Regions from separate parts of the Arthrobacter sp. 754 genome, predicted to be linked through region 2. Evidence: riboswitches for the same ligand, from Rfam matches in the RefSeq annotation. Region 2 holds a riboswitch; the other holds the start of a gene.
What was found. Region 2 has a riboswitch for cyclic di-AMP ahead of ABIA70_RS12435 (aggregation-promoting factor C-terminal-like domain-containing protein). Riboswitches for the same ligand answer to the same signal wherever they lie in the genome.
Positions count from the first base shown of each region.

Region 1 (5,039 bases), on a different contig from region 2:
GCGGCGAGCACGCCGCCCATGAGTATCGAAATCAACAAGGCCGAGCGTGCAATCTCGGCTGAACGCGGCAGATACACCAGGGCCTGCGCCACTCCTGCGTCGGCCAAAGTCTCTGCGTACGCCATCACCACGAGGGCAAGTGCAATCAGGCCGTACTCTTCCGGGGACAGGAGCCGGGCCAAAACAATGGTGGTGAGCAGCACGATGCCCTTGCCCACTACCTGAGCAAAGCCCTGCCACATGGCTCCACGCGCGCCCAAGTTGGCCAGGGTGCTGGGGGCGAGCAAATCCGCGGGCGTGCGAGCTTCCGTTAGCGGCCGGGGCTTGCCGAATCTCACGGGGAGGGCTCCTCTGCTTGAAACTCGAGTTGAGCACCGATGGCTTGTTGCAGTTCATCCAGGTACTCTCCAGCAACTTCCTCCCATGTCCGCTCCTGAGCGTTTGTGTCGACGGGGGACGAATCCGAGGTCAGATGGTGAACGATGTTCCGGGCGAACAGCAAGATATCCCCTTCCACCGTCAGCAGCGGGTGCGGTTCCTGCTCCCGGGCGGCAACTGGAGTAGCCACTACCGGGAGCCCGGCAGCAAGGGCTTCGCGCACGGAGTTCCGGATTCCGACTCCATGTTCGTCCGGAAAAGCTGCCACCTGTGCGGCCTGCAAGACCGCGCTCACGGACGGCACGTTGGCGAGAATGTCCACCCTCGGCCCGGCCAGTGAGAGGATCTCCTTTGTAGGTTGACGGCCAGCAACAACGAACTTCGCTGTGGGAACCTCCTTCCAAACGAGGGGGGCAATCTTGTTGATAAGGACGTCCGCGCTTGCAATGTTTGGTCCGTAGTTCAGGCTGCCAACGAAGCAGACTATGCGGCTGCTCTGCTTTTGAAATGTATGAGCCAAAGGTTCTGCTCCGTTTGGGATGCTGCGGACAGGCCGCGCCAGGAGGCGCGACCACTCAGCGGCATCCTGCGCTCCAACCGTCAGGAGCCGGGCCCTTGCGGGCAACTGACGCTCTGCGCTGAGGATCCTCCGGCTCCTTCGCGCGCGGTAGGCGGCTCTCCATCCGCGGGCCAGCACACTCTCTAAGCCAACCCTCTTCGACCATGGATCCACCGTTTGGAGGACTAAAGGTCCCTTTAGGTGGGAAGCAAGGAAAAGAACATGAGGCCCGTGTAGCAAAACCGCGTCGCACTCTTCCGATAGCTGCTCTGCCCGTCGGAACGCCAGCCGTGTAGCCCGTTCCTGAGCGCCGACGTCATGGCTGCTGGCAAGGGACCTGACCAGAGCTGCTGAACGACGCCGTGTAGGTAAGACATGTACTTCGTGACAGCGCGCGCGAATTTCGTACGGTAGTTCAACCGGCCCGGTGAAGGTGAGGAGCGTCACTGCCACGTCCAGGGGAAGATTCCGCAACACCTCGAACGGAATCATGGAACTGCCATCCCCGAGCATGGGGTCCCTGTTGGGCACGCTTTCTGTCACGTACAGAAGCCTCATCATAGGAGTTTACGGGAGCGTCCCACCGTTTAGCCGTTACTGCACCGAAAACTGCGGGTTCACACATCGTTAAAGACAGGGGACGACGGCGGAGGGTACCGCCGTCGTCCCCTGTCTCAGGGGAGGTTACTGCCAAGCCCGCACATAGTCGACGGTCATCTGTGAAGCCGCCCCGTACGCGGCCGGGCCTCGGCCGGAACCGGTGTTCAGGATGAGGTAATGCGGATGAGTCGCCGGATTGTCACTGCTAAATGTCTTAACTAGTACGCCGTCCATGTAGATGTCCGTGGTCGACGCCTTTCGCTGCATGCCGAACACGTGCCATTGGTTATCCCAGGAGCCTCCCGGCTTGAACGTCTGCCACTGTCCGGCCCCGTTCATGTAGTTCGACGTCATGGGACCCTTGGGCTCCGCTATGTCAATCTCGTTATCCGTGGGCCAAGACTGTCCGGAAGACCACCATGCCGGCCAGTTGTAGATGTCTGTGCCGTTTCCCGAGAACTTGATTCGGGCCTCGACGTAGCCGGTGGTGAACTGATAGCCCGTTGTGGCTCCGCCTTTGGGATTTGTGGAAATCAACGCGCCAGAAGTTGATGAGCTGAGCGTGAGTGCGAGGGTGCCATTGGACACGGCCACGTTATTAGGGTCGGTCTTAACGTTGTTCATCGTGCCGCAGGTGGAGGAGAACCAGCAGTTTGACCATTTGGCGGTGTCAAGGGCGGTGCCGTTGAATTCATCGGCAAAAGCCATCGTCCACGCGCCGGGGACACCGACCGGCACTGTGCCGGTCGTCCCGGTTGTGGCCAGCGGTGCCACTACAGGCGCCGGTTCGGGCGCAACCGTCGTTGTCGTTGCCGGAGCCGGGGCAGGTGCGGGAGCAACCGTCGGCTCCGCTACCACCGGGTCCGGGGCCGGCAGCGGCGCCGGGTCCGTAATTCGCTTCAACTGCCCGGGCGCCTGGTTATTGGACGTGTCCGCGACGCGGCTCAACTCGGCGCTTTCGGGTGCGTGGCCGGAGCCTTGGCCGAGGGAAACGACTCCCAGGAGGGCGACAAGTGACGCTGCTGTCAACGTCATGTTGCGCCGGCTCTTGACCCGGTTGAGGGACTTCTTCAGCAAAGATCGTCGCTCCGTGGGCGCGGCGGCTTCGTCGGAATAAGGGCGCGCGTCAGGGCGCGGCTGATCATGGGGTGCAGACATGGGTGATTACCTCTCAACGCCTGCGGAGTTAGCTGTCGGGTTCGGATGAGGTCATCCGGCCGCACATTGAATGCGCGGCTTCACCCCGAGGGCATTCTTCTTCCATGCCCGAGACACTCGGGTCCCCCGCCTCTGCCTGAAACCTAGTGGACCCCGAACGCGGCAGAGTTAGACGTCATTCGGGATTGGGGCCGGCTGGGGCGGCCCACTGATCGACCGTACAGTACCGGACGTTGATAATCACAATCCGGTAACAGGAATCACAGCGACGGAGCGTCCCCTTGCGCTCGGCGTTCCAGGGGCCGATTATCCCTTTTCGATGGGGTGGGCCGGGACGCCGACCCAGGTTTCGCCGTCGGGCACGTTGCTCAAAACTGCCGCCCCCATGCCCACCGTGGCGTAGGACCCCACTGACGTCCGTTCACGGACGCTGCAGTTCAGCCCCAGGTAGGCCGCCCGGCCGATCCGGACTCCCCCGCCCAACGACACACCGGCCGCGAACGTCGCGAAGTCCGCCACGTCGTCGTCGTGCGTGAAGGTCACGGACGGCATGGCCACCACATGGGCACCGAGCGTGACGGACGCTGTCAGGGTCACGTTCTTCAGCAGTATGCTGCCACGGCCGATCCGGCAGCCCTCAGGGCATTCCACGCTGGGATCGATGGCGGTGGCGTAACGGGCGTCGCGGAGGCCCAGGGCAGCCAGCCGTTCCACCACAGCTTCGCGGGATTTCCCGGAGGCCAGGCAGACCAGTACCAGCGCATGGGTGAACTTTGGCGCATCGTCAATGGTCCCCAGCACAGGCGCGCCGTCGACGGTGACGCCGGCCATTTCCCTGTCGTCGTCGAGCAGTCCGAGGACGTCATACTGCCCGCTGGCGCGGACCATGGTCAGGACTTCCCGGGCCAGCCCGCTGGCGGAGATCAGGATCAGTTCGCTCACCGGTGGACCCCGGCGGCCGCCCGGATGCTGTTTATGACGCGGTTCAGGCCCACGTTGTCCAGCCTGTGGAACATCGGAAGAACCAGGGTCCGGTCGGTCAGCCGTTCGGTGGTCTGCAGCCCGGCGTTTCCGGTATCACGCCACCGGTAAGCCGGCTGGCGGTGTGCAGCCATGGCGCCGCGGCGCGCCGAAATCCCGGCATCGGCGAGGCGGCCCAGGAGCCCTTCCCGGTCAGTGGCAAAGCCTGGGAGGACTTCAAGCCAGAAGGACTGGAAGTTACTCGCCCCGTACGGTGGGTCGGCAACCAACCGCAGCCCGGCCACGGCGGAAAGGCCTGCCTCGTAACGGGTGGCGATCTCCCGACGGCGGGCCACGATCTCGCCCAGCCTGCCCAGTTGAACAATGCCGACGGCAGCCTGCAGATCGGTCATCCGGTAATCGAAGCCGACCTCGACGCACACCTCCGGCGTGGCCATGCCCGCTCCGCGGCGGTCCCCCACCGGCACGTTCAGAGAATGCCCGCGGAGGCTCCGTGCCCGTGCCGCCCAGTCTGCCCGGTGGGTTGTCAGCATGCCGCCTTCGCCTGTGGTCAGCACATTGTCCGGGTGGAACGACCACACGGCAACGTCCGCCCCGGTGCCCACAGGCCTGCCCTTGTAGGCAGAGCCGACAGCGCAGCCGGCGTCTTCGGTCACAATGATTTCGTGGCGCTCGCACAGTTCGCGGACGGGGTCCAGGTCAACCGGAACGCCGGCCTGGTCCACCACGATCACGGCCCGCGTGTCCAGGGTCAGTGCCGCCCGGACCGACGCCGCAGTCACCGTGCCGGTGACAGGATCCACGTCGCAGAACACGGGCCGGGCGCCGACGTATGTCACCGCGTTGGCGGTCGCGATGAAACCCAGCGATGGAACCACCACGTCATCGCCGGGACCAATGCCGGCCACCACCAGTGCCAGGTGCAGCGCGGAGGTTCCGCTGGATGTCGCGACGGCGTGGCGCACCTCCTGCAGGGCGCTGAACCCCGCCTCGAACGCCTTCACCTTCGGCCCCTGCGTGAGCACCCCGGAGGCCAGGACCTCCGCCACGGCGCGGATTTCGTCGTCGCCGACCCAGGGTTCCATGACATTGATGCAGGCCAGGAAGGTTTCCGCAGTCACCTGGCACCGGCTTCGCTGGCGACCGTTCTCATTGTCCGCGTCCTTCCCACGTTCCGGCCCCCGGGGACTTGCCTTCCTTACTGCCAAATTAGTCGGCGGCGTCCCCTCCGGGCACGGGCAGCAGCCGGTTGTGTGGGCACCGGCAGGGAACAGTGCGGGAATTGCGGGAACCTGCAGCGGCACGTGCCCGAGCGGATGGCCTAGAGGACGGGAAGGACGAACTGTTCCTTTGCCTGGATGGC
Region 1 covers NZ_JBEPSC010000006.1:219,950-224,988, forward strand. Annotated here, with positions in the region: gene ABIA70_RS17725 (lipopolysaccharide biosynthesis protein) at 1-338, opposite strand, end outside; gene ABIA70_RS17730 (glycosyltransferase) at 335-1,498, opposite strand; gene ABIA70_RS17735 (glycoside hydrolase family 16 protein) at 1,622-2,695, opposite strand; cyclic di-AMP (ydaO/yuaA leader) riboswitch at 2,699-2,870, opposite strand; gene ABIA70_RS17740 (NeuD/PglB/VioB family sugar acetyltransferase) at 3,002-3,637, opposite strand; gene ABIA70_RS17745 (DegT/DnrJ/EryC1/StrS family aminotransferase) at 3,634-4,797, opposite strand; gene ABIA70_RS17750 (AAA family ATPase) at 4,998-5,039, opposite strand, start outside.
Region 1: another riboswitch for cyclic di-AMP. It lies ahead of ABIA70_RS17735 (glycoside hydrolase family 16 protein); the one in region 2 lies ahead of ABIA70_RS12435 (aggregation-promoting factor C-terminal-like domain-containing protein).

Region 2 (5,039 bases):
CACACGGAAGACGGCGCACGCGTGCAGGGCTCTGCCGGGGGCTCTGCAGAGCGCGCTGCGGAGAGCGGTTCCGCGGGCGGTGGCCCTGCGCCCGGGTGATAGTTTTGACCCATGCGCACTCTCGTTGTGGACCACCCGCTGGTCGCCCATAAGCTCACCGTCCTTCGGGACAAGAACACCCCGTCACCGGTCTTCCGGCAGCTGACGGAAGAGCTGGTGACCCTCCTGGCCTACGAGGCCACCCGCGAGGTCCGCACGCAGCCTGTCACCATCGAAACCCCTGTGAGCACCGCGGTAGGAACTGCCTTCACCAAGCCCACCCCGTTGGTGGTCCCCATCCTCCGCGCCGGCCTGGGCATGCTCGAGGGCATGACCAAGCTTGTTCCCACCGCCGAAGTCGGGTTCCTCGGCATGGCCCGGGACGAGGAGACGCTGGACATCATCACCTACGCCGAACGTCTCCCGGACGACCTCACGGACCGGCAGATCTTTGTGCTGGACCCCATGCTGGCCACCGGCGGCACCTTGCGCGAAGCCATCAAGTTCCTGTTCAAACGGGGCGCTTCAGACGTGACGTGCATTTGCCTCCTGGCCGCACCGGAGGGACTGGCCAAGCTGGAGGAAGAACTCGCCGACGCCAACGTGACAATCGTCCTGGCATCGATCGACGAAAAGCTCAACGAGAAGTCCTATATCGTCCCCGGACTCGGCGACGCCGGCGACCGCCTGTACGGCATCGCAGGCTAACTGCCGGTACAGCCCTGTTGCCCACGGCCTTCCGGATTCACTTTCCCGCGGCTAACCTGTGCGGATGGACTGGAAACTAGAACTCGTTTTTGTGCCAGTATCCGACGTTGACCGCGCCAAGGACTTCTACGTCAACAAGGTGGGATTCAACGCGGATTTCGACGAGCGGCCCACCGACTCCATCCGTTTTGTCCAGCTGACACCGCCCGGTTCGGCCTGCTCGATCAGCATCGGCGAGGGGCTCACGGATGCCCCGCCAGGCAGCGCGCCGAACCTGCAGCTGGTGGTCAGCGACATCCAGGCCGCGCACGACCAGCTGAAGAACAACGGCGTGGACGTCAGTGATATCGGCGTGCAGGACTGGGGGCACTTCGTCTATTTTGCTGATCCGGACGGCAACAAGTGGGCCGTGCAGTACATCCCCGGGCGGGACTCATAGGGGAGGCCCTGCCAGGCAGAACCGGAAGGGCAAAATGGGGAGCATGAATCTCCCCGCGCCTGCCGCCACACGCACGCTCATCTGCCGAGCCGTCCTGTTCGACATGGACGGCACCCTGGTGGACTCGACGGCCGTCGTGGAGGAGGTATGGGGCGAGCTGGCCGACCGGTACGGGATGGACATCGACGAAATCCTTCGGACCTCGCACGGCGTACAGGCCGTCGACACCGTGCGCCGGTTCGCTCCCGCGGGGGCGGATGTCGCAGCACTCACCACCGAGCTCGGTGCCATGGAGCGGGTGCGGACGGCCGGGGTCATCGCCATCCCTGGCGCGGCAAGGCTGCTCGCGAGCCTTCCGGCCGACCTCGTGGCGCTGGTGACTTCGGCGGACCGGGTCCTGGCGGGCATCCGGATGGAAGCCGCCGGCCTGGCGATGCCGGAAACGTCCGTGACGGCAGAGCTTGCGTCCCGGGGCAAGCCGCACCCCGAGGGCTACCTGACGGCGGCCCGCCTGCTTGGTGTGGAACCCTTTGACGCCGTGGTCTTTGAGGATGCGCCGGCCGGAATCGCTGCCGGTGTGGCCGCAGGCATCAGGACTGTGGCGGTGGGGCCCAGGACGGGCGCGCTGCCGCCAGGGGTGCTGCACATCCCGGACTACGCAGCGGTTTCTGCCTCGGTGACGTCAGATGCGCAGGGGCAAAGGATTATTTCTTTCCGGCTTTGAGGTCGGCAACCACCTTGGCGATCCGCCGGGACCGGGTCTCCTCCGTTTTGGCATCTGCAAGTGGCTCCACGTAGCGCCGCTGGCTGCTGTAACTGAGGGTGGCATAGAACGCCTGGGCATCAGGATCGGCGGCCATGGCTGCCGCGAGGTCATCCGGAACCTCGACAATGCGCGGCTGGGTGTCCAGTTCGACGTCCACCTCGACGGTGTCGCCGGCGGAGACCCCGGTGAATTCGCGGTTGTGCTCGCTGACCCCGATCAGGTTCTGGCCGCCCATCACGGCTATGCTGCTGCGGTAGCTCTTACCGTTGATGGTCACGACGACGGGTGGCCGCTTGCCTGCGCCCAGCCCGGCGACCACCTCCGCCGGGACCTCGATACCGGTCTTGTTGCCGCTGCCAAGTATGGTGGTGGTGAATTTCATGGCCCCAGTATGCCCCGGACGGCTCAAAGCCAACAGGGACGGAGGCTTGTGCTCAGTACCAGTTGTGCGAGAGGTGGAAATTCAGCGCACCACACGGCGACTGGTAGCGCTCCTTGACGTAGTTCAGGCCCCAGTTGATCTGAGTGCGGTAGTTCGTCAGGTAGTCAGCTCCGGCGCTCGCCATCTTCTCAGCAGGCAATGACTGGACGATGCCGTACGCGCCGCTGCTGGCATTGGTGGCTGTGGTGGTCCAATCGGATTCCTTCGTCCAGAGCGTCGTCAGGCATTGCATCTGGTCAGCGGCCCAACCGTATGACGCCAGCTGCCCGGCAGCATACGCCTGGGCGCCGGCCGGGTCATTGACTGCCACTGCCGGTGCCGGTGCCGGTGCGGGGGCGGGTTCGGGCGCCGGGGCTGGCGCAGGCTCGGGCGCCGGTGCGGGGGCCGGGGCTACGGGAGGCGCCGGCTCGGCAGCCTGCGGGGCAACGCTGATCCCTGCCGGCGCGGCTTCCGGAGCGGATTTCGCCCGGACTTCGGCCGTTCCGAAGCTGAGGTTGGAGCCCGCCTCGGCGGAGGCTTCGGCAGTTGGCTGGGTCTCGCCGGCCGACAGCAGTGAGCTGGACTCGGACGCCTGGCCTGCAGCACCCACACCGATGAGGAGCGCACACGCTGCGGTGAATACGGCTGCACGCCGGCCGATGGACGGAAGCTTGGCCAGCCGTGCGGTGGGGTTGGGCGTGGACCCGGAGGTCGCTGTTGCCGGGGCCGCTGACTCCGCTTCGGAAGATTTCCGGCGGCCGTGCGGTTTGGGTGTCCCGTTCTCCGGGCGCGTTTGTACCTTGAATTCAGACATGATGGATCGCCTCTCACACCTGCGGAGTTAGCTGTCGGGTTCGGATGAGGGCATCCGGCCACACGGAAAGTTCACGTGCTGGCTTAACCCCAAGGGCACTCTTGGGCCCGGGACCGTGGGTCCCCCGCCTCTGCCTCTGAACGCGGAATCCGGGGAGCGGCAGAGCTTGGCGTCATCCGGATATGCAGCCCAAAGGAACTGCACCCAATCGACGGTACAGGAGTCACACCCTTAAGTCACATTTTGGTAACAGAGATCACGACGCCGGTGTGTCCGCTTGTGTATTCGGGGCACTGGAGGGGAAGCGAAGTCTAAAGGCCGTGTGGCCGGGGCCGGATGTCACCGTGACAGTGCCGCCGTGCGCCTCGACGATGGACTGCACTATGGACAGGCCCAGGCCACTGGTGCCCTCGGATGCGGCGGCTCCGGAAGGGTGCGCCGTGCCCGCCCGCGAAGCGTCTGCGCGGGCGAACCGCGAAAAAGCCTTGTCCACGAATTCGGCGGGCATGCCGCCGCCGTCGTCCGTTACTGTCACCTCGGCGCTGCCGTCAGCCGCCCTGCTGACCCCGGTCACCACGGTGGTTCCCGGCGGAGTGTGCTTGCGGGCGTTGGAGAGCAGGTTCACCAGGACCTGGCGCAGTTGCGATGCGTCACCGGTGACAGCGATCGGCTCGTCCGGCAGTTCGAGGCGCCAGGTGTGGCCTGGGGCGATAACTTTTTCGTCACTGACCGTCTCGATCACCAGCTGGGTGAGGTCCACCTCGCTGAGTTTGAGCGGCTGGCCCTCGTCGAGCCGGGCAAGCAGGAGCAGGTCCTCCACCAGGGTGGTCATGCGCTCCGACTGGCTCTGCACCCGCGCCAAGGACTTCCGGCCGTCAGGCGTGAAGTTCTCGGTCATCCGCATCAGTTCCGTATAGCCTCGGATGGCTGTCAGCGGAGTCCGGAGTTCGTGCGAGGCGTCGGCCACGAACTGGCGTACTTTGGTTTCGCTCTTCTGCCTCGCCTCCAGTGCATTGGCCACGTTGTCCAGCATCAGATTGAGGGCGTGGCCCACGCTGCCCACTTCGGTTCCGGGGTTGGAGTTCGACGGCGGAACGCGCACCGCTAGTGCCACCTCGCCCGCATCCAGGGGTAGCCGCGAGACCCGGGTGGCAACCTCTGAAAGCTGCTCCAGCGGCTTCATGGTGCGCCGGATGAGCACTGTCCCGGCAAGCCCGATCAGTGCCAAGCCGCCGAGGGAAACGAAGGTGAACGTCCACACCAGGGAGGCGAGGGTGCTCTCCTTGCCGGCGAGTGGAAGCCCCGTTACCAGGACGTCGCCGAAGCCGGTTTCCACGGCCACGATCCGGTAGTCCCCGTTGGAGAGTGAGCGGTCCACCGGGTTGCCGTTCCGCGCCAAGGCGAGCAGGGTCTGCTTGTCCTCAGAGCTGAGCGCAGAGCGCGTGGTGTCCGAGTCCAGGTAGCCGCCGCTGTTGATCTGTCCGTTCACGATGCGGGCGTTGAGGGTTCCCACACTCTGGCCGCGGGCGTCCAGCGGGTCCCTGCCGTTGAATCCTCCGCCCGAGGGAGGCCGGCCGGGATCGTTCGAACGGTTCGCGGCCTGGCTCAGCTGGTCATCGAGCTGCCGCGTCAGGAAGGAATCCATGGATGCGTAGCTGAACAGGCCGACGGCCCCGCAGATGGCCACCAGCAGCGCCATGGCGAGCAGGACAAGGCGGGTACGCAGATGCCAGGTGGCGGGCTTCAGCCAGCTCCGGCGGTGTGGCTGGGTGGCCAGTGATGAGGACATGAAAGGGCTACTCCGCCGGTTTGATGACGTAACCGGCGCCCCGCACGGTGTGGATCATGGGCG
Region 2 covers NZ_JBEPSC010000004.1:76,548-81,586, reverse strand. Annotated here, with positions in the region: gene ABIA70_RS12460 (phosphatase PAP2 family protein) at 1-99, shown strand, start outside; gene upp (uracil phosphoribosyltransferase) at 112-747, shown strand; gene ABIA70_RS12450 (glyoxalase superfamily protein) at 812-1,186, shown strand; gene ABIA70_RS12445 (HAD-IA family hydrolase) at 1,230-1,910, shown strand; gene ABIA70_RS12440 (YdeI/OmpD-associated family protein) at 1,891-2,334, opposite strand; gene ABIA70_RS12435 (aggregation-promoting factor C-terminal-like domain-containing protein) at 2,387-3,187, opposite strand; cyclic di-AMP (ydaO/yuaA leader) riboswitch at 3,193-3,352, opposite strand; gene ABIA70_RS12430 (HAMP domain-containing sensor histidine kinase) at 3,444-4,976, opposite strand; gene ABIA70_RS12425 (response regulator transcription factor) at 4,984-5,039, opposite strand, start outside.